DNA from 4 places in the Mesorhizobium monacense genome. Region 4 is predicted to be linked to each of the others. Evidence: predicted binding sites of a transcription regulator. Region 4 holds the regulator's gene; each other region holds the start of a gene.

Region 1 (5,136 bases), 480 kb from region 4:
TCGACAGGATGCGCTCGACCTCGCCGCCGAAGTCGGCGTGGCCGGGTGTGTCGACGATGTTGATGCGGGTATCCTTCCAGTCGACCGAGGTCGCCTTGGCCAGGATGGTGATGCCGCGTTCCTTTTCGAGATCGTTGGAATCCATGGCGCGTTCGGCGACGCGCTGGTTGTCGCGGAAGGAGCCGGACTGCTTCAGCAGCTGGTCGACGAGGGTGGTTTTTCCATGGTCGACGTGCGCGATGATCGCGATGTTACGAATTTTCATTTTACGGTCTCGGGAGCGTTACAGGCAGCAGGCCCAAAGGCGCAGCCTCTTTCGGTTGCGCGGCTCATACAGGGTTTTTCGCATTTGCGAAAGAGGAGGCTCGTCACCAAATACTCATCAAATCTTAAACATCCGCGTGTGAAATGATTTTGTTAACCAAGGCGGAACCTTTCAGGGCCCGGGCAGTTCGAACGTCATGACCGATCACGTCAGCAAATTTCGGCCGATTCTCGCTTGGGCGGCGCTCGTCGTCGTACTTGCGGCAGGTGGTGCGCAGTCCGCCGCGACGCTCAAGGGAAATCCGGCCTTGCCATCCGACACGCAGACGGCCGAGCAGCTCTACGCCGACGCCCCCGATGGCGTCGACCCGATCGTGACCGGCCCGGTCAGCGCCGCCTTCAAGCAGCAGCAGAAGGCCGCCGGCTGCGACAGCGCGGTATGGCCGAAGATTCCCGTCGCCTGCTATCCTGACTAGAGCGCCGCGCGCCCCTTGGGCACGCGAATGGGACGCTCCAGCACCTTTGAATCCCGCCACTCCGCAGCCTTACGCCGACCGCACAGGATCGAGGGTGACCTTGTAAAGCTCGTTGTCGTCGCGATCCATCAGCCGCACCGTCATCTGTTCGCTGGCGCCGTTGATGTCGACGAGGCCGAAGAACTGCAGCCCGGCCGACGGCGGCAGGTTCTGGCCCTGCTCGGCGGTCGGCGCCTTGATGAATTTCAGCTCCGGCCCGAAGGTCATGTCGAAATCGTTGGGGCCGAACGTGCCGGCGTGGATCGGGCCGGAGACGAATTCCCAGAACGGGTTGAAATCCTGGAACTGTGCCTTGTCCGGATTGTAGTAGTGCGCCGCCGTGTAGTGCACGTCGGCGGTGAGCCACACCGTGTTGCTGATGCCGGCGTTCTTGATGTAGCGCAGCAGGTCGGCGATCTCGAGTTCGCGACCCTTTGGCGCACCATTGTCGCCATTGCTGACCGCTTCGGCGCCGGCCTTCTTGGCGGCGTCGTCCCAGACGACGAGGCCGAGCGGCATGTCGGCGGCGATGATCTTCCAGGTCGCGTTGGAGTTGGCCAGCTCGCGCTTCAGCCACTTGGTCTGCTGTTCGCCAAGCATGCGCGACTGCGGCGTCATCGTATCCTGCATGCCCGGGCTGTTGGGGCCGCGATAGGAGCGCATGTCGAGGAAGAACACGTCGAGCAGCGGCCCATAGGCGATCTTGCGGTAGACGCGGCCGGGTTCGGACGGCTCGTAGCGGATCGTCGTCATTTCGTGGAAAGCGCGGGCCGCGCGGGCCGCCAGCACATGGATGGATTTTTCCGTGTAGCGGTTGTCGGCGCTCAAATCCTTCGAGTCCGACCAGTTGTTCAGCACCTCATGGTCGTCCCACTGGTAGAAGGTCGGGCAGATGGCGCAGAGGCCGAGCACGTGTTTGTCCATCATGTTGTATTTCCACTGGTCCCGGTATTCGTCCAGCGTCTCGGCGACCTTGCGCTTGCCGTCGATGAGCACGACGTTCTTCCACTTGCCGCCGCCGGGCAGGTCGACCTCGTCCTTCATCGCGCCGTCGGCATAGATGGTGTCGCCGGAATGCAGGAAGAAGTCGGGCGTGTGCTTGCCGATCGTGGCGTAGGTCTTCATGCCGGTCTCGTCGATGCCCCAGCCCTGGCCGGCGGTATCGCCCGACCAAGCGAACTTGATATCGCGCTTGGAGGCAGGCGCTGTACGGAAGCGCCCGACGTTCGGCTCGGAGACGGCATTGATGTCGGCGAGGTCGGCCGCCGTCATGCGGTAGAAGATGTCCTGGTCGGAGGCAAGCTCGGTGAGCAGCCGCTTCACCGTGTAGTCGCTGGCCGGCGACGTATCGAGCGGCGCAAGCCGCGTTGCATTGGCGAAACTCTCCGTCGTCGAGACTTCGAACATGACGCGCGACGGACGGTCCGTGCGCGTCCACACCATGCCACTGGTGGCATCGACATCGCCCGACTGGACGCCATGGGTGAAGCCCGGCCGCTGATTGGCGCGCGAATAATAGGGCATCGCAAGGCCCGATGCACCGACCAGGCCAAGGGCGCTGGCGGAGGTGACGAAAGCGCGGCGGGAAATTCTGTTCATGGCTGTCTCCTGGATGGCTGCGAACGGTGCCCCCAAGGTCCAGCCTCAATGTTTCAGCCACATCTCCAAACCATGAAGGTTTCGTAACAACCAACAGGCGGGCGTCTCATATCGAAGGTGGCGGCCTGATGATCAGGCCGCCCCTTTTTTGAGTTGGGTTATTGCCGTCCGCGAAGGCGTGTCGAGATTCAGGTCAGGCCGGCATCACCTGAACATCGCCTTAAGCCGCCTGCGGCTCCGGATCGAAAGGCGGCCGGCTAGTGTTGATCAGCAGCGAGATACAGGCGGCGGCTATTGCCGTCATGCCGGCGATCATGAAGGCCAGTTCGTAATTGCCTTGCAGCTCGCGCATGGTGCCGCCGAAGAAGGCGGCGCTTGCCGCACCCACCTGGTGCCCGGCGACGATCCAGCCGAAGACGATCGGTCCACTGCGGTCGCCGAATGCCTCGTTGGCAAGCCTGAGCGTCGGCGGCACGGTGGCGATCCAGTCGAGGCCGTAGAGCACGGCGAAGATGATCAGGCTGGTCGCCGAGAAACCGGAATAGGGCAGGTAGATCAGCGACAGGCCGCGGATGGCATAGTAGACGCCGAGCAGCTTGCGCGGATCGAAGCGGTCGGTGAGCCAGCCCGACAGCGTCGTGCCGATCAGGTCGAAGATGCCCATCATCGACAGCAGGCCGGCAGCCTGCACCTCGCCGATGCCCATATCGCCGCAGAAGGCGATCAGATGGGTGCCGACCAGCCCGTTGGTGGTGAAGCCGCAGACAAAGAAGGTGGCGAACAGGTACCAGAACACGCGGGTGCCGGCGGCGCGCCGCAGCGTGCCCAGCGTATGCGCCAGGAAATTGCCCTGGGATGCCGGCGATGTCGGCGGCACGTCGTCGGCCTCCGCGCCGTAGCGCACCATGCCGATCGAGGCCGGGCGCTCCGGCACCAGCAGCCAGACCAGCGGCACCAGAGCGGCAGTGGCGATCGCGATGGCGATGGCGACCGGCTTCCAGCCGCCCGCCTGCGCCAGCGCGGCGAGCAGCGGCAGGAACACCAGCAGGCCGGTGGCGCTGGAGGCCGACATCAGGCCCATCACCAGGCCGCGATTGGTCTTGAACCAGCGATTGACGATGGTGGCCCCGAGCACGGTGGCGACCGCACCCGAACCGATGCCGGAAAACACGCCCCAGGTGATCAGTAGATGCCATGGCTTGGTCATCAGCAGGCTGAGCGCCGTCGAACCCGACATGATCAGCAGCGAGGCCAGCAGCGTGCGGCGCAGGCCGATGCGCTCCATCAAAGCCGCGGCAAACGGCCCGGTCAGGCCGTAGAGGAAGATACCGATGGCGGCGGCCAGCGAGACGACATCGCGCCGCCAGCCAAAACTCTCCTCCAACGGCAGCATCATGACCGAGGGTGCCGAGCGAAGCCCGGCCGCGATCAACAGGCAGAGGAAGATGACACCGACCACGACGAAAGCGTAGCGCTGGCCAAACGGACGGGATTGAGCTATCATGTTACTGACCGGTACGTTGCAATTGGGTGGTACTATCCATACGTACCGGTCAGTAACATTGTCAAGCGAGTCTTTTGCATGCCATCGGACAATAAAATTGAACCGTCCATCAAGGACCCGCACGCGTCGGCCCTGCCGAGAGCCGGCGAGAAGATCCTCGACGTGGCCCGCGACCTCTTCTACCGGCAAGGCATCAGGGCGATCGGCGTCGACGAGATCGTCAGGCGCGCCGGCGTCACCAAGCCCAGCCTCTACCGCAGCTTTCCGTCCAAGGATGAATTGGCCGCGTCCTACCTGCGGCAATACGACCTTGAGTTCTGGGAGCGCTTCGACGAGGCGGTCGATGCCCATCCCGGCACTCCGCGCGCCCAGATCAACGCTTTCCTGACCCGCGTCGGCAAGCGCACGCAAAGACCCGATTACCGCGGCTGCGGCATGACCAACGCGGCGGTCGAATATCCCGAGCACGGACACCCGGCGCGCGTGGTGAGCGAAGCCAACAAGCAGGAACTGCGGCGCCGCCTGCGCGCCATGGCAACCGCCATGGGCGCTGCCGATTCCGACACGCTGGGCGATGGACTGCTGCTCCTGATCGAGGGCGCCTACATCAGCGGCCAGCTGTTCGGGCTAGGCGGGCCGGCGGCGTCGGTTGCCCGCAACGCCGACCTGCTGATCGAAGCCAGCTTGAAGAAATAGCGTTTGACGATACGCTGCGGCAGCTCGAAACGGAGTTGTCCGCATGCGCTCTCTTCTGATCCCGCTTGCCCTCGCCGGTCTCTGCCAGGCGGCCCACGCCGACGGCATATCCAGCGCCTACACCGACCTCGACTGGAAGAAGGATTGCGTCACCTATGCGAAGGCCGAGGAAGGCGATGGCGACTGGGCCAATCTCGCCTGCTCGGGCTATCGTGGCTATCCGGTGCTGGTCGCCTATGACGACGCCCGCGAGTTGCTTTACTACGGCTTTCCGTCCGACGACATGACCTCGGTCTGGGAGAGCTTTTCCGGCTTCAACTCGGCCGGTCCCAAGGTCGAATGGCGCATCGAGACCAAGGGCGACATCGCCATCCCCTTCGCCGTCATCCACCGTCGTTCGATCGGCAATCCCGAGGACGAGAACAAGCCGACCGAGGTGCTCGTCGTCGCCAAGGTCGCGCAGCCGGAGGCCCATGACGGCTGCACCGTCGGGCTGGTGCTGGCCACCGGCAACCCGCAAGCCAACGACCAGGCCCGCAAGCTGGCCGACGACAAGGC
Region 2 (5,136 bases), 2.8 Mb from region 4:
GGTGGCTATGAAATGGAGACGCTCGCGCTCGGCCTGCCGTTCATGGCTGCTTTCCTCAACCCTGGTGGCTGGGGCCGCTCCTTCACCACCGCGCTCGACCACTACGACCACATGGCGGGTCTGTGGATCGTCGGCGAGGACATGCCGCGTGCGGAAAACCGCATCACGTTGCATGCCGACGAGAAGGACGAGCATGGCTTGCCGATCGCCGACGTCCATTTCGACGACCATGCCAACGACACCGCAATGCGCGATCACGCCTACAAACAAGGCCAGGCGCTCTATGCGGCGGTCGGCGCCACCCGGACCTTCCCGACGCCGCCCTATCCGTCGACCCACAATCTCGGCACCAACCGGATGAGCGAGAAAGCGGCCGAAGGCGTCGTCAACAAGCATGGCCAGACGCACGACATCAAGAACCTGTTCGTGTCCGACGGCAGCCAGTTCACCACCGGCGGGGCAGAAAACCCGACGCTGACAATCGTCTCGCTGGCGATCCGCCAGGCTGACTACATCGCCAACCAGATGTCGGAAAAGAGCATTTAGGCACTCCTCCCGATTGCCTGCTGGCGCGGAACATATCTGGCATGTTCCGCGCCTTTTTCTATGCGCCGACCGGCTGCGTATCCTTGCGGCGGATGGCGACAACCGAGGGGCGTGGCGGCTGGCCGTCCTTGAAATCGGGCCAGAGCGTCTGTGCCTTGTCCAGCGTCTCGGCATCCTCGGCCGGATGCTGGATCGACAGGAACAGCGTCGTGCCATCCGGCGTGAAACAGGGGCCGGTCGCCTCCGCGCCATGCGGGCAGGTGAACAGCAGTTTTGGCAGGCCGCGCGCCACCCCTTCGGTGTCGACACCGTAGACGCCGTCCGGCAGATCGAAATCATTGGCGCCGTCCGTCGCCACCCACAGCCGGCCGGCCGGATCGAAGGTGATGTTGTCGGGGCAGACGAACCAGCCATTGTCCGAGGTGTCAGGATGGAAGGTGGCTCCGATCGCTGCGTCCTTCGGATTGCCGCACAGCACGAACAGATCCCAGGCATATTTTTCCGCAGTATGGTTGGCGTCCGCGCCACGGCCGTCGGGCGGGATCAGCTCGACGATGTGGCCCCAGAGGTTTTCCGGCCGCGTATTGGCCGGGTTGACCTTCGACTGGTCGCGCTTCTTGTTCTTGGTCATCACCGCATAGACGCGGCCGGTCACCGGATTGGTCTCGATGTCCTCGGGCCGGTCCATCGGCGTGGCACCCAGCGCATCGGCGGCTAGCCTCGTCTTGAGCAGCACCTCGGCCTGGTCGGCAAAACCGTTTTCGGCGGTCAGCTTGCCCTGGCCGTGCACCAGCGGCAGCCAGCTCATCGTGCCGTCGGCGTCGAAACGCGCCACCGAAAGCACGCCGTCGTCGAGCAAATTGTTGCCGGAAGCGGGGTTCGCCGGGTCGTAGGCTTTGCTGGAGACGAAGCGGTACATGTATTCGAAATAGTCGTCGTCGCCCATGTAGACGACGACGCGGCCGTCCTTGTTGCGCACGACCGTGGAAGCCTCATGCGACATGCGGCCAAGAGCGGTGCGCTTCACCGGCTTCGACTGCGGATCATAAGGGTCGATCTCGACCACCCAGTCGAAACGATTGGCCTCGTTCGGTTCCTTGTCGAGGTTGAAGCGGTCGTGGAAGCGGCCACGGCCATAGATGTCGGAGCCGTCGAAACCGTAGCGGTCGAGGATGTCGGCAATTGGTGCCGCCTTCGGATCACCGCCAAACAGGTCGGCAACGCCTTCCTCGCAGGTCAGCACCGTGCCCCAGGGCGTGACGCCGCCGCTGCAATTGTAGCTGGTGCCGAACACCTTGGCGCCGGTCGCGTCGGCCGAGGTCTTCATCAGCGCATGGCCGGCGACGGGCCCGGAGACGGTCATCTCGGTGGTCACCGTGATGCGGCGGTTGAGCGGGCTGTCCTCGACGGTTCCCCACTTGCCGTCCTTCAGGATCACTTCGACGATCGAATGGCCCATCGCGGCCATGCCGAGGTCGACCTGTTCCTTGGTCATCGCCTTGCCGGCATCGTCCTCGGTCATGCCGGGGAACATCACATTGGGCGAGATGTATTCGTTGTTGACGCAGAGCAGGCCGTGGTCGGAATTCACCGAGCCTTTCGGCAGCGGCATGAAGGCGATGTAATCGCAATTGTAACCAAAACGCTTTTCCTGCTCGTCGGCTGAGACCTTGGTGCCGTCGAACTCCGGCAAGCCGGCGGCAAGCGCATCTCCCCAGCGCGCGACGATCGTCGTCTCATAGCCTTCGGCGGCCGCATGGGTCTTGTCGTAGACGCGCTTCAGCTCGGGAAAGCCGAGTGTCGACAGCGCTGCCGCGGCATGGGTTTCCCCGGCAAACAGCGAACCGACGAAGCTGCCGCCGGCGATCAGCGCCCCGGAGGCAAGGCTGCCCTTCAGCATTTCGCGGCGCGAGACGCGCGCGGCGATGACGTCGCGAATGACGGGGGAGGATGAAGACGGTGCGTTGGCCATGGTGTCTGCCTCTCTGGGTGGATGGTGACGGCGCACCGCTGCCTAGTCCGTTTCGGCAACATCCCGATGACATGAGAGGAAACTTTCGCCGCGACGGTGCGGCAGACCAGCGCCTAGGCGCCGCCGCTCAGCTCTTCGTACAGGTCGAAGCGGTAAAGGCGCCGTCGGGCTGCTTCATGATGATGTCGAAGGAGGGGCTGGTCTGTCCGTCGAGCGTAGCTTGCGTCAGCGAGATCGAGTTGCCACCGGTGGTGTAGCCGCCAAGCGGCCCCAGCCAGCTGATCACGCCGTTGGCGTCCATCTGGTAATTGTAGGCTTGCGGCGCGGTCCCGAACGTCACCGGGCCGGTATAGATGTTGCCCTTGATGGTGATGTCGCCGAGGTTGAGGAACAGGCCGAGCAGGTAGACCTCACAATGGTAGGTTCCGTCGGGCAGCTTGCCGTCGGTGAAGTCGGCACGCGCGCTGCCCGTGCCGGCAGACAGAAGCAAGATGCTGAAAATGCAGGAAAGCCTGGATGCCATGACGTCGCTCGTTGAAGGCCGACCTTGCCCCATTTCCATGCCGCGCCGCAACCGTTGACGCATGTCGTCGTGATGTCGCAGGCTCAAAATTTAGGCATTGGCCAAATTTGGGCAGAATCTAGGCAGGTGTGCGCAATTTCTCCTCATTCGGGTTTTCAGTCGGCACCATTCATGCTTGGCGTCTAATATAGTAACCGGCTGATAAGGCTGGGATATCGCGGCGTGACCGACCTCGTTTCACAGTTTGGCACGGTGGTTGCATAGCTTTGTTGCGGTGCAATCAACCAGCTCGGGAGTGTGGAATATGAGGGGAAATTTCTCAAAAATAACAAAAATGTTTTCGGCAAGCGTGGTTGCTGCCGGCCTGTTGGCGTCGGCTCCCGCGAGGGCGGCGGACGACACGATCAAGGTCGGTATCCTGCATTCGCTGTCGGGGACCATGGCGATTTCGGAGACGACGCTGAAGGATGCCATGCTGATGCTGATCGAGGAGCAGAATGCCAAGGGCGGTCTGCTCGGCAAGAAACTCGAGGCGGTCGTCGTCGATCCGGCGTCCAACTGGCCGCTGTTCGCTGAAAAGGCGCGCGAGCTGATCTCCAAGGACAAGGTCGCCGCCGTGTTCGGCTGCTGGACCTCTGTGTCGCGCAAATCGGTGCTGCCGGTCTTCTCAGAGCTCGACAACATCCTGTTCTACCCCGTCCAGTATGAGGGCGAGGAAAGCGAGCGCAACGTGTTCTACACGGGTGCCGCACCCAACCAGCAGGCGATCCCGGCCGTCGACTACCTGATGAGCGAGGACGGCGGTTCGGTGAAGCGCTGGGTGCTCGAAGGCACCGACTATGTCTATCCGCGCACCACCAACAAGATCCTCGAAGCCTATCTGAAGGCGAAGGGCGTCGCGGCGGAAGACATCATGGTCAACTACACGCCGTTCGGCTTCTCCGACTGGCAGACCGAGGTCTCGGCGATCAAGAAGTTCGGTTCGGCCGGCAAGAAGACCGCCGTCGTCTCGACCGTCAATGGCGACGCCAATGTGCCGTTCTACAAGGAACTCGGCAACCAGGGCATCAAGGCCGAGGACATCCCGGTCATGGCCTTCTCGGTCGGCGAGGAAGAGCTTGCCGGTCTCGACACCGCGCCGCTGGTCGGCCATCTCGCCGCCTGGAACTACTTTGAAAGCGTCGACACGCCGGAGAACGAGAAGTTCATCGCCGACTGGCACAAGTTCATCAAGAACGACAAGCGCACCACCAACGACCCGATGGAAGCTCACTATATCGGCTTCAACATGTGGGTGAAGGCGGTCGAGAAGGCTGGCACAACCGATCCGGACAAGGTCATCGACGCCATGATCGGCGTCTCCGTTCCGAACCTGACCGGTGGCTATTCGACGATGATGCCGAACCATCACATCACCAAGCCGGTGCTGATCGGCGAAATCCAGGCCGACGGCCAGTTCGAGACGGTGTCGCAGACCCCCGGTCTCGTGATGGGCGACGAATGGTCCGACTACCTGCCTGACTCCAAGGACCTGATCTCCGATTGGCGCGCGCCTTTGTCATGCGGCAACTTCAATGTTGCCACCGGCAAGTGCGGCGGCAAGGGGACCAACTGATCCTCCCGGGTCTGACCGGTCGCGGATTCTTCCGCGACCCAGGCCGCGAAGCGTCCGGGCGAGCTCCTCCTCCAGTCCGCCCGGACGCGCAATTCCAGATCACAGAAGAGTATCTGAACGGATGATCCTGTTGCGCGCTCTCGGCCTCACGCTGTTGTTCCTGATGGCAAGTCTGTTGCCGTCGAACGCAGCCGAAGCCGATCTGCGCGCCATCATCGCCAAATTCGCGGCGGGTACCGGCTTTTCGGCCACCGAGGCAGTGGTGCGTGAACTTGCCGCCACTGGCGACCCCCTGGTCGAACGTCCGCTCGCGGCACTGGCCGAGGGCAATCTCTACATCCGCAAGTCCGATTCCGCGGTCTTCGTCGGCAATGAAAGCGGCGACAGCGTCGCTCTTCTCGACCCGCTGAGCGGCGAGAAATCGGCCGAGGCCGCCAAGGCCGACCTCACCAAGATCAAAGTCAATAACACGCTGCGCCG
Region 3 (5,136 bases), 1.6 Mb from region 4:
GCGCATCGCGGCGAGGAGGTCACCGACGAGGTGATCGACGGGCCGCATTCGGTGGTGTTCGACGAAGCCGAGAACCGGCTGCACGCCCAGAAGGCGGTTTTGGCCTGGTGCCTGGGCGCTTGATCTCCGGAGGTGTGATGCCTATCTGCGGGCCATCACGCAAATTGAGCGCGTTTCGGTGCATGTGCCCCTCCGGGCCGCATGGCCGCGCGCCGGAGCTTTGTCATGTTGGAAACCCGTCAAGTGACTGAACATCACCCTCAACTCGGCGAATTCGGCTATGCTGGCGACGATCACGTCGTGCCGTTCGAGGTCGCCCCGCTCGACGTGCGCGGCCGCACCGTCCAGCTAGGACCGATGCTCGACGCTATCCTTGGCCGCCACGAGTATCCCGAACCGGTCGCCCGCCTGCTGGCGGAGGCCTGCGTGCTGACGGTGCTGCTTGGCACCTCGCTCAAATTCGAGGGCAAGTTCATCCTGCAGACCCGCACCGACGGGCCCGTCGACATGCTGGTGGCGGATTTTACGACGCCATCCGCATTGCGCGCCTATGCACGCTTTGATCCCGACCGGCTCGAGGCGCTGACGGCTGCCGGCGAAATCTCGCAACAGACGCTGCTCGGCAACGGCGTGCTGGCGCTGACCATCGACCAGGGCGCGCATACGCAGCGCTACCAGGGCATCGTTCAGCTCGACGGCGAGACGCTGGAAGAGGCCGCGCGCACCTATTTCCGCCAGTCGGAGCAGATCCCGACCGATCTCAGGCTTTCGGTTGCCAAGCTGGTGACGCCCGGCATAGGTGGTCCCCGCGAGCAGTGGCGCGCCGGCGGTCTCTTGGCGCAGTTCCTGCCGCAATCGCCGGAGCGCATGCGTGTGCCGGACATTTCCGGTGGCGACGGCGATCCGCGCGACGAGGTCCATGACCCGGTCGATAATTCCTGGCAGGAGCTTCTCGCCCTGCTCGGCACCATCGAGCCGACCGAGCTGATCGATCCGACCGTCGGCGCCGAGCGGCTGCTCTACCGGCTGTTCCACGAGCATGGCGTGCGTGTCTTCGGCGGCGTGCCGGTGGCCGACCAGTGTTCCTGCTCGCGCGAGAAGATCCGCGGCATCCTCGAAGGCTTCTCGGCGCAGGAGATCAAGGACAGCACCGAGGATGGCGGCATCCATGTCGCCTGCGAGTTCTGCTCGACGCAATACGATTTCGACCCGGCTGAATTCGCTGCGGCGCAGTGAGACAGTCCTTCTCCCCGTCGCTATACGGGGAGGTGAGGAGTGGTCCGCGCAGCGGACGAAAAGCCAATTGCTTGGCTTTTCGAACGACGAACGCCGGCAGGCGGATGAGGGGCAGCGATACCTTTCGGTACCTGGGGCGCCGTTCTCAGTTCACCGTCCGGCGCGTGCCCGGCAGATCGAGCGAGAAGGCGGGGATGGCGATGTCGAACGTCTCGCCCCGCTTGTTGCGCATCGTGTAGTGGCCGACCATGATGCCCGATGGTGTCGAGAGCGGGCAGCCGGACGTATATTGGTAGCTGTCGCCAGGGTTGAGTTCGGGCTGATCACCGACGACGCCGGCGCCGCGCACCTCCTCGACCCGGCCGCTGCCATCGGTGATGTGCCAGTAGCGCGACATTAGCTGCACGAACTCGTCCGACTGGTTGTCGATGGTGACGTGGTAGCCCCAGACATAGCGGTTCTCCGACGGATCGGAGCGATCCTCCAGATAGAACGGCCTGACCTGCACTTCGATGTTGCGCGTAATGGCGCGGTACATGAGCTACTCCAAACAGTCCCGGCGGAAGTCTCGGCGCGCTCTTTGACTAGGTCAACGGAGCGCGGCGCCTGTCTCTTCCGTCTTTGTGCGCACCTGCCGCCAAACAATGTCATTTAAGTGACACATGACAATGATGGTGTGCACGGACCGTGCCGGGCGACTCGGGCGCTCTGTCGACCTGTTCAAAACGGCCCTCTTCCGGCCGGCTTTCCGGAGTGACGAGATCTCGATGGAACTGATCGTCATCGCCGCCGCCCTGCTTTCGACAGCCCTCATTCTTTCAAATCTCGCCAGCATCCTGCTTGCGGCCTTCAGGCTGAAGCGGCCGCGCACCCTTGCGCGGCCAGCCGGCAAGGCGCCGCCGGTGTCGATCGTCATCCCCTCCCGCGGCGTCGAACCGTTCACCGAGGAGACGCTTCAGCGCGCCTTCTCGCTCGACTGGCCGCGCTACGAGCTCGTCTTCTGTGTCGCCCATGCCGACGATCCGGTGGTCAAGCTGATAAACAGGGCGATCGTCCGGTTTCCGAAGATACCGGCCCGGCTGCTGATCGGCGACGACCGCATTAGCGCCAATCCGAAGCTCAACAATTGCGTCAAGGGTTGGGAAGCGGCGCGCCACCACTGGGTCATCCTTGCCGATTCCAACGTGCTGATGCCGAGGGACTATGTCCAGCACCTGATGGCGGCGTGGCGGCCCGACACCGGCCTTGTCTGCTCGACGCCGATCGGCTCGCGTCCGGACGGCTTCTGGGCCGAGGTCGAATGCGTCTTCCTCAACACGCTACAGGCGCGCTGGCAATACACAGGCGAGGCGGTCGGCCTGGGCTTCGCCCAAGGCAAGAGCATGCTGTGGAAGAAGCCTGTGCTCGACGCCAATGGCGGCATCCGCGCGCTTGCCGCCGAGATCGCCGAGGACGCCGCCGCGACCAAGCTGGTCAACGGGCTGGGGCTGCGCGTCAATCTTGTCGCTTCGCCCTTCGAGCAGCCGCTTGGGGAGCGCCGTCTCGGTGACATATGGTCGCGCCAGGCCCGTTGGGCGCGCCTGCGCCGCGTCACCTTCCCGTTGTTCTTCGCCCCCGAAATCCTGACCGGCGTGGCCGTGCCGCTGGCACTGGCCCTGGTCGCAGCGGCCGGCGCCGGCATCAGTCTGCCGCTCACCGTGCTCTGCGTTCTGGCGCTCGCCTATGCGCCGGAATGCGCGTTGGCCTGGGCCAAGGGCTGGTATCTGTCGCCACGTACCATTCCGGCGATGATGGTGCGTGACCTGATGCTGCCGGCGATCTGGGCGCGCGGCTGGCTCGGCGGCTCGGTCGACTGGCGCGGCAATGCGATGACCATCCGCACCAAGGCTATGACCGAGCTGGAAGAGGGCGCCTGAGCAACGCTCAGGCGTTTGTCCAATCGCAGTCTGGACCCTTTATTTGGCGGATTTCAGCGCCTGTTCGACATCGGCGAGCAGATCGTCCGCATCCTCAAGTCCGACCGAAAGCCTGAGCGTGCCCGGGCCGATGCCGAGCTCGGCGCGCGCCTCGTCGCTGAGGTTCTTGTGCGTCGTCGTCGCCGGATGGGTTATCAGGCTCTTGGCGTCGCCGAGATTGTTGGAGATCAGCACGATGTCGAGCGCGTTCTGGAAGGCGAAGGCCGCCTGCTTGCCGCCCTTGACGTCGAGACAGATCAGCGTCGAGCCGCCCGTCATCTGCTTCTTGACGATATCGGCCTGCGGATGGTCGGCGCGGCCCGGATAGATGACGCGGGCGATTTCTGGGCGCTCGGCAAGGAAGTCGGCGATCTTGCCGGCACTTTCCGTCTGCTGGCGCACGCGCAGCGGCAGCGTCTCCAGGCCCTTGAGCAGGGTCCAGGCGTTGAACGGCGACAGGCTGGGACCGGTGTGGCGGAAATAGTCGTGCAAATTCTCGTCGATCCACTTCTTGTCCGACAGGATGACACCGCCGAGGCAGCGGCCCTGGCCGTCAATATGCTTCGTCGCCGAATAGACGACGATATGGGCGCCAAGCTGCAAGGGCTTCTGCTGCAAGGGCGTGGCAAAGACGTTGTCGACGATCAGCCTGGCGCCGATCGAATTGGCAAGCGAAGCGACGGCGGCGATGTCGACCACTTCCAGCGTCGGATTGGTCGGGCTTTCGAGGAAGAACAGCTTGGTGTTCGGCTTGACCGCCTTTTCCCAGTTGGCGATATCGGTGCCGTCGACCAGCGTTGCCTCGATGCCGTATTTCGGCGCCAGCGTCTCGACCACCCAGCGGCAGGAGCCGAACAGCGCGCGTGCCGCCACGATATGGTCGCCGGCCCTGGCGCTGCACAGAAGGGCAGCCGTCACCGCCGCCATGCCGGAGGCCGTGGCGCGCGCGTCTTCCGCACCTTCCAGCGCGCACATGCGCTTTTCGAACATGTCGACGGTGGGATTGGCATAGCGCGAATAGATGAAGCCCGGTTCCTCACCCTTGAAGCGGGCTTCCGCCGCCTGTGCCGTCTCGTAGACATAGCCCTGGGTGAGGTACATCGCCTCGGAGGTCTCGCCGAAGCCGGAACGCAAGGTCCCGCCATGCACGAGTGCCGTCTGAGGTTTCCAGTCGCGCTTCTTGGTCATTGCTCTGTCCCAAACACAAAAAAACCGGCCGCGAAAGTCGCAACCGGTCCATACGGCCTTGCGGCCAACGGTCCTTTAGCGACTTGTTTAACGTGGCTGCAAGCCGACCGGCCAAATCACCACGGGATAACGACCCTTTAGACCCGCACCGCGCTTGCGTCAATTGCCGGCTTCATTAAGAGGTTTGTACCAAGCAGGTTCCGCAAAAGTGTTCGACGATTTTGCGGCAGGAACCTGCGGCGAAAAAAAGCCCGGCCTTGAAGCGGAGCCAGCCTTTGCGGCAGACAGGCATTCTTCCCGATCAGGACATTTCCGCGCTTTTCCAGTCGGGCGCGCTGAAATCGCCGCGCGCTCTCGACGCCGACCAGATCCAGCCGGCCAGCCTCGATCTGAGGCTTGGCGACAAGGCCTGGCGCGTGCGCGCCTCCTTCCTGCCCGGTCCCAATCACCAGGTCGTCGACAAGCTCGAGCGGCTGAAGCTGCACGAGATCAGCCTCGCCGAGGGCGCCGTGCTGGAAACCGGCTGCGTCTACATCGTGCCGCTGCTGGAAAGCCTGGCCTTGCCGGCCGACATTTCCGCTTCGGCCAACCCGAAGAGCTCGACCGGGCGGCTCGACATCTTCACCCGCGTGATGACCGATCGCGGCCATGAGTTCGACAAGATCGCCGCCGGCTATCATGGTCCACTCTATCTCGAGGTCAGCCCGCGCACCTTCCCGATCGTCGTGCGCGCCGGCTCGCGGCTGTCGCAAATCCG
Region 4 (5,136 bases):
GCCGGCCTGGTCATGGGCGTCATGCTGATCCCGGTCGTGTCCTCGCTGTCCGACGACATCATCACCGCGGTGCCGCGCGCCATGCGCGACGGCTCGCTCGGTCTCGGCGCAACGCGCTCGGAAACGATCAAGCGGGTGATCCTGCCGGCGGCACTTCCCGGCATCGTCGGCGCCATCCTGCTGACCGCTTCGCGCGCCATCGGCGAGACGATGATCGTCGTGCTGGCGGCCGGCGTCGCCGCCAACCTCACCGTCAACCCGTTCGAAGCGATGACCACCATCACCGTCAAGATCGTCAACCAGCTTACCGGCGACCTTGAGTTCAATTCGCCGCAGACGCTGGTCGCCTTCGCGCTCGGCCTCACGCTGTTCGCGCTGACGCTGGTGATGAACATCGTCGCGCTGTACATCGTGCGCAAATACCGGGAGCAGTACGAATGACCGACATCCCCATGGATACGATGGTCCGGGCGGCGGCTCATCCGCGCCGCGACATCGGCCTCAAGGCCCGCTACGCCGCCGAACGCCGCTTCCGCATCTATGGCGCGCTGGCGATCTCGGTCGGCCTGGCGTTCCTCGCCATCATGCTGATCACCATCGTCTCGAAGGGCTACACCGCCTTCTGGCAGACGACGGTGACGCTGCCGATCAGCTTCGACGAGAAGCTGATCGATCCGTCCAACAAGCGCGCTACCGATCCGAGCGTGCTGATCAAGGCAAATTATCCCAAGCTCGCCGAACGCGCGCTGGTGGCCAAGCTCGGCATCGATCCCAGCAACAAGCCGATGGTCATGAAGCTCAAGGGCTTCCTGTCGGAAGGCGCCCGCGTCCAGCTGCGCGACATCGTCGCCGCCGACCCGTCGGTCATCGGCACGACGCGCGACGTCAACATCCTCGCCGCCGCCAATCTCGACTCCGCCTTCAAGGGCCAGATCGACCTCAGTGTCGAGGAGGCGCGCCGCAAGGTCTCGGACCAGCAGATCACGTGGATGAACAAGCTCAAGGCCGACGGGGCGATGGCCGAGCACTTCAACACCGGCCTGTTCTCCTATGGCGCCTCCAGCCGCCCGGAAACGTCGGGCATGGGGGTGGCGATCATCGGCTCGTTCTACATGATGGTGATCGTGCTGCTCTTGGCGCTGCCGATCGGCGTCGCCGCCTCGATCTATCTTGAGGAATTCGCCAAGAAGAACCGCCTCACCGACCTGATCGAAGTCAACATCAACAATCTGGCAGCGGTGCCGTCGATCGTTTTCGGCCTGCTCGGGCTTGCCGTGTTCATCAACTTCCTCGGCATGCCGCGTTCGGCCGCTTTCGTCGGCGGCCTGGTGCTGACGCTGATGACGCTGCCGACGATCATCATCGCCACGCGCGCCGCCCTTGCCGCGGTGCCGCCGTCGATCCGCTCGGCAGCACTCGGCCTCGGCGCGTCCAAGATGCAGATGGTGTTCCAGCATATCCTGCCGCTCGCCGCCCCCGGCATCCTCACTGGCACCATCATCGGGCTGGCGCGTGCGCTGGGCGAGACCGCGCCGCTGCTGCTGATCGGCATGGTCGCCTTCGTCGCCGACTATCCGAAGACGCCCTTCGATCCGGCGACGGCGCTGCCGGTGCAGATCTACATGTGGGCCAACGAGGCCGAACGCGCCTTCGTCGAGCGCATGTCGGGCGCCATCATCATCCTGCTCGTCTTCCTCATGGCCATGAACATCACAGCGATCGTGCTGCGGCGCCGCTTCGAACGGCGCTGGTAAAAGAAGGCATCTGGTATGAACATCATGACCGAACAGTCCCTCGAAAATGCAGTGGGCGACAAGATGAACGCCAAGTCGAACGAAGTGATCAAGATGCGCGGCGACAAGGTCGGCGTGTTCTATGGCGACAAGCAGGCGCTGTTCGACGTTAATCTCGACGTCCGCCTCAACCAGGTGACGGCGCTGATCGGCCCTTCCGGCTGCGGCAAGTCGACCTTCCTGCGCTGCCTCAACCGCATGAACGACACCATCGACTCGGCGCGGGTGACCGGCAAGATCACGCTGGACGAAGAGGACATCTACGACAAGAACATCGACGTCGTCGAACTCAGGGCCCGCGTCGGCATGGTGTTCCAGAAGCCCAACCCGTTCCCGAAGTCGATCTACGAGAACGTCGCCTACGGCCCGCGCATCCACGGGCTGGCCAAGCGCAAGGCCGACATGGACCAGATCGTCGAATCGAGCCTGAAGAAGGCGGCGATCTGGAACGAGGTGAAGGATCGCCTGCAAGAGCCCGGCACCGGCCTTTCCGGCGGCCAGCAGCAGCGCCTGTGCATCGCGCGTGCCATCGCCGTGTCGCCGGAAGTGATCCTGATGGACGAGCCCTGCTCGGCGCTCGACCCGATCGCCACGGCCCGCGTCGAGGAGCTGATCGACGAGCTGCGCCAGAATTACACGATCGTCATCGTCACGCACTCGATGCAGCAGGCGGCGCGCGTGTCGCAGCGCACGGCCATGTTCCACCTCGGCTATCTGGTCGAGGAGGGCGCCACCGACAAGATGTTCACCAACCCCGACGACAAGCGCACGCAGGACTACATCACCGGCCGGTTCGGCTGAGCGGTCCGGCGGCAATTTTCAGGCACGAGGACAGGATCATGGGTGAACATCATACCGTCGCCTCTTTCGACGAGGATCTCGGGGCGATCAGCAAGCTGATCTCCGACATGGGCGAACTGGCCGGCTCGATGGTCGGCGGGGCAACCCGTGCATTGCTGACATCGGACAATGCGCTGGCGCAGCGCGTCGTCTCAGACGACGCCATCATGGATGCGCGCCAGCGCGAGCTGGACGACCGCGCCATCACGCTGATCGCCAAGCGCCAGCCGATGGCCAACGATCTGCGCGCGGTGGTCGGTTCGATCCGCATGGCCGGCGATCTTGAGCGCATCGGCGACCTTGCCAAGAACATCGCCAAGCGCGTCGGCACCGTCGGCCTCAGCGTCACGCCGCGCGACCTCTCGCACTCCATCGATGTGATGGCGCAGCTGGTGCTGGTCCAGGTGCAACGGGTGATCGAGCAATACGCCGCCGCCGACGCTGCGGCACTCGCCAAGCTTCGGAACGACGACGAGCGCATCGACGTCAAGTACACGTCGGTGTTCCGCGAGCTGCTGACCTACATGATGGAGGATCCGCGCAACATCACGGCCTGCACGCATCTGCTGTTTTGCGCCAAGAATCTGGAGCGCATCGGCGACCATGTCACCAACATTGCCGAGAACGCCTACTACGTTCTGACCGGCTCGCAATTGCCCGCCAATCGTCCCAAACAGGACGAGACGGCGATGTCCGCGCCGGCGGCATGACAGGGGTAACCGACCGATGATCGCGCCACGCATCATGGTGGTGGAGGACGAGGAGCCGCTGGGGGTGCTGCTCCGCTACAATCTGGAGTCCGAAGGCTACCAGGTCGAGGTGGTGACGCGCGGCGACGAGGCCGAGATCCGCCTGCAGGAGAATGTGCCCGATCTTCTGGTGCTCGACTGGATGGTGCCGGCGGTTTCCGGCATCGAGCTTTGCCGGCGCCTGAGGATGCGGCCCGAGACCGAGCGGCTGCCGATCATCATGCTGACGGCGCGTGGCGAAGAGAGCGACCGCGTGCGGGGCCTCTCCACCGGCGCCGACGACTATCTGGTCAAGCCGTTCTCGACGCCGGAATTCATGGCCAGGGTCAAGGCGCTGCTGCGCCGCGCCAAGCCGGAAGTGCTGTCCAGCATGCTGAAGGTTGGCGACATCGTGCTCGATCGCGAGTCGCACCGGGTCTACCGCAAGAAGAGCGAGATCAGGCTCGGACCGACCGAGTTCCGACTGCTCGAATTCATGATGCGGCATCCGGGCCGGGTGTTTTCGCGCAGCCAGCTGCTCGACAATGTCTGGGGCGAGACGATCTATATCGACGAGCGCACGGTCGACGTGCATGTCGGCCGGCTGCGCAAGGCGGTCAACAATGGCCGCATGCCCGACGTCATCCGCACCATCCGCGGCGCCGGCTACGCCATCAGGGAAGATTAGGACCCTTCCATCCCGACAGATCGGGATTCACGCGCTACTTTCTAAGCGAGACAGTACAGCCCACAGAGCATCGAACTCGGGTTTGGTGGTCTCGCGGGTTTGCGCGCCATCTGGGTCGTCGACCTCTCCCACCGGCGGCAGTTCCCCTTCGGGCAAGTGATCGCCGTCGAGACCGCCGGGATAGGCGAGGAGCACGCGACCATCTGCGTAAATGTGCATTGCCCGACAACCAAGATTTTCGGCGTCGCATTCGAAGTAGGACACGACGGGAAGATCAGTTTCACGGGACGAGACATCGGCGCAAGAAAGCCAACGGACTGGCGGGCCGAAGTCCGGCAGGTAATATGTCACGCCATGCCGGTTACGGTAGCTCTTCATCATAGACGCTCACGATTGGGGGTCTGACGTTTCAGGCAACGCTCTTGCCGGCGACCGTTCGCTGCTGGACGCCCGGCGCAAAAATCTCCTGGTCGACGAAGCCGAGCGCGCGCATGGCGCAGCCCTCGCGGATCAGCGGCAACTCATTCGGCTCGGTGTCGAAGGAGATCGATTTCGAGTGCTGGCCGCCGGCAGTCTGGGCAATCGCCTCGCGCAGCGCCGGTTCGATCAGATCGAAGGCGGCGGCGCCGACGCCGACCATGGCGACCGGTGCCGGGTCGATCAGTGCGAACAGGCTGCCAAGGCCGAAGCCGAGCGCCTCGCCGGCCTTGCGATAGGCTTCGCGCTCCGGGCCGTCGGTCTCGCGCGCCCGCGCGGCGAGCGCGCGCATGTCGGCATCGCCGACATCGACCGGTTCGGCATCCTCGCTCATCATCCTGGCGTTGCGCCAGATGGCATAGTTGCCGGCATAGGCCTCGACGCAGCCGCGCCGTCCGCAGCGGCAGAGCGCACCGCCCGGCCGGTGGATCATGTGGCCGAACTCGCCGCCGGACGAATGAGTGCCGGTGAACAGTTCGCCCTTCAGCACCAGCCCCATGCCGATGCCGTGCGAGAGCAGGATGGCGATGAAATCGTCGCGGTAGCGGTCGGGATCGCGCCATTGCAGCGCCACCGCCATCATGTTGCAGTCGTTTTCCATGGTGGCGGG

Evidence for each region. Region 4 encodes PhoB, which activates phosphate uptake and scavenging genes when phosphate is short. Its sites were predicted from a motif close to TGTCATNNANCTGTCAT; they were not measured.
Region 1: the regulator PhoB is predicted to act here: its motif matches at 2,451-2,467, upstream of AC1RUK_RS29415 (alkaline phosphatase D family protein).
Region 2: the regulator PhoB is predicted to act here: its motif matches at 2,574-2,590, upstream of AC1RUK_RS12325 (PhoX family protein).
Region 3: the regulator PhoB is predicted to act here: its motif matches at 1,882-1,898, upstream of AC1RUK_RS23905 (ceramide glucosyltransferase).

What each region holds. Positions count from the first base shown of each region.
Region 1 covers NZ_CM165567.1:6,116,510-6,121,645, reverse strand. The annotation lists gene typA (translational GTPase TypA) at 1-265, opposite strand, end outside; gene AC1RUK_RS29420 (hypothetical protein) at 462-740, shown strand; gene AC1RUK_RS29415 (alkaline phosphatase D family protein) at 810-2,378, opposite strand; gene AC1RUK_RS29410 (MFS transporter) at 2,599-3,882, opposite strand; gene AC1RUK_RS29405 (TetR/AcrR family transcriptional regulator) at 3,961-4,578, shown strand; gene AC1RUK_RS29400 (hypothetical protein) at 4,622-5,136, shown strand, end outside.
Region 2 covers NZ_CM165567.1:2,545,842-2,550,977, reverse strand. The annotation lists gene AC1RUK_RS12330 (GMC family oxidoreductase) at 1-546, shown strand, start outside; gene AC1RUK_RS12325 (PhoX family protein) at 605-2,518, opposite strand; gene AC1RUK_RS12320 (hypothetical protein) at 2,646-3,041, opposite strand; gene urtA (urea ABC transporter substrate-binding protein) at 3,346-4,656, shown strand; gene urtB (urea ABC transporter permease subunit UrtB) at 4,778-5,136, shown strand, end outside.
Region 3 covers NZ_CM165567.1:4,980,684-4,985,819, reverse strand. The annotation lists gene argF (ornithine carbamoyltransferase) at 1-123, shown strand, start outside; gene AC1RUK_RS23915 (Hsp33 family molecular chaperone) at 202-1,236, shown strand; gene apaG (Co2+/Mg2+ efflux protein ApaG) at 1,382-1,774, opposite strand; gene AC1RUK_RS23905 (ceramide glucosyltransferase) at 2,004-3,152, shown strand; gene AC1RUK_RS23900 (O-succinylhomoserine sulfhydrylase) at 3,192-4,379, opposite strand; SAM riboswitch at 4,435-4,512, opposite strand; gene AC1RUK_RS23895 (2'-deoxycytidine 5'-triphosphate deaminase) at 4,655-5,136, shown strand, end outside.
Region 4 covers NZ_CM165567.1:6,598,944-6,604,079, forward strand. The annotation lists gene pstC (phosphate ABC transporter permease subunit PstC) at 1-441, shown strand, start outside; gene pstA (phosphate ABC transporter permease PstA) at 438-1,754, shown strand; gene pstB (phosphate ABC transporter ATP-binding protein PstB) at 1,770-2,594, shown strand; gene phoU (phosphate signaling complex protein PhoU) at 2,633-3,343, shown strand; gene phoB (phosphate regulon transcriptional regulator PhoB) at 3,360-4,049, shown strand; gene AC1RUK_RS31650 (DUF6881 domain-containing protein) at 4,077-4,430, opposite strand; gene AC1RUK_RS31655 (ROK family protein) at 4,459-5,136, opposite strand, start outside.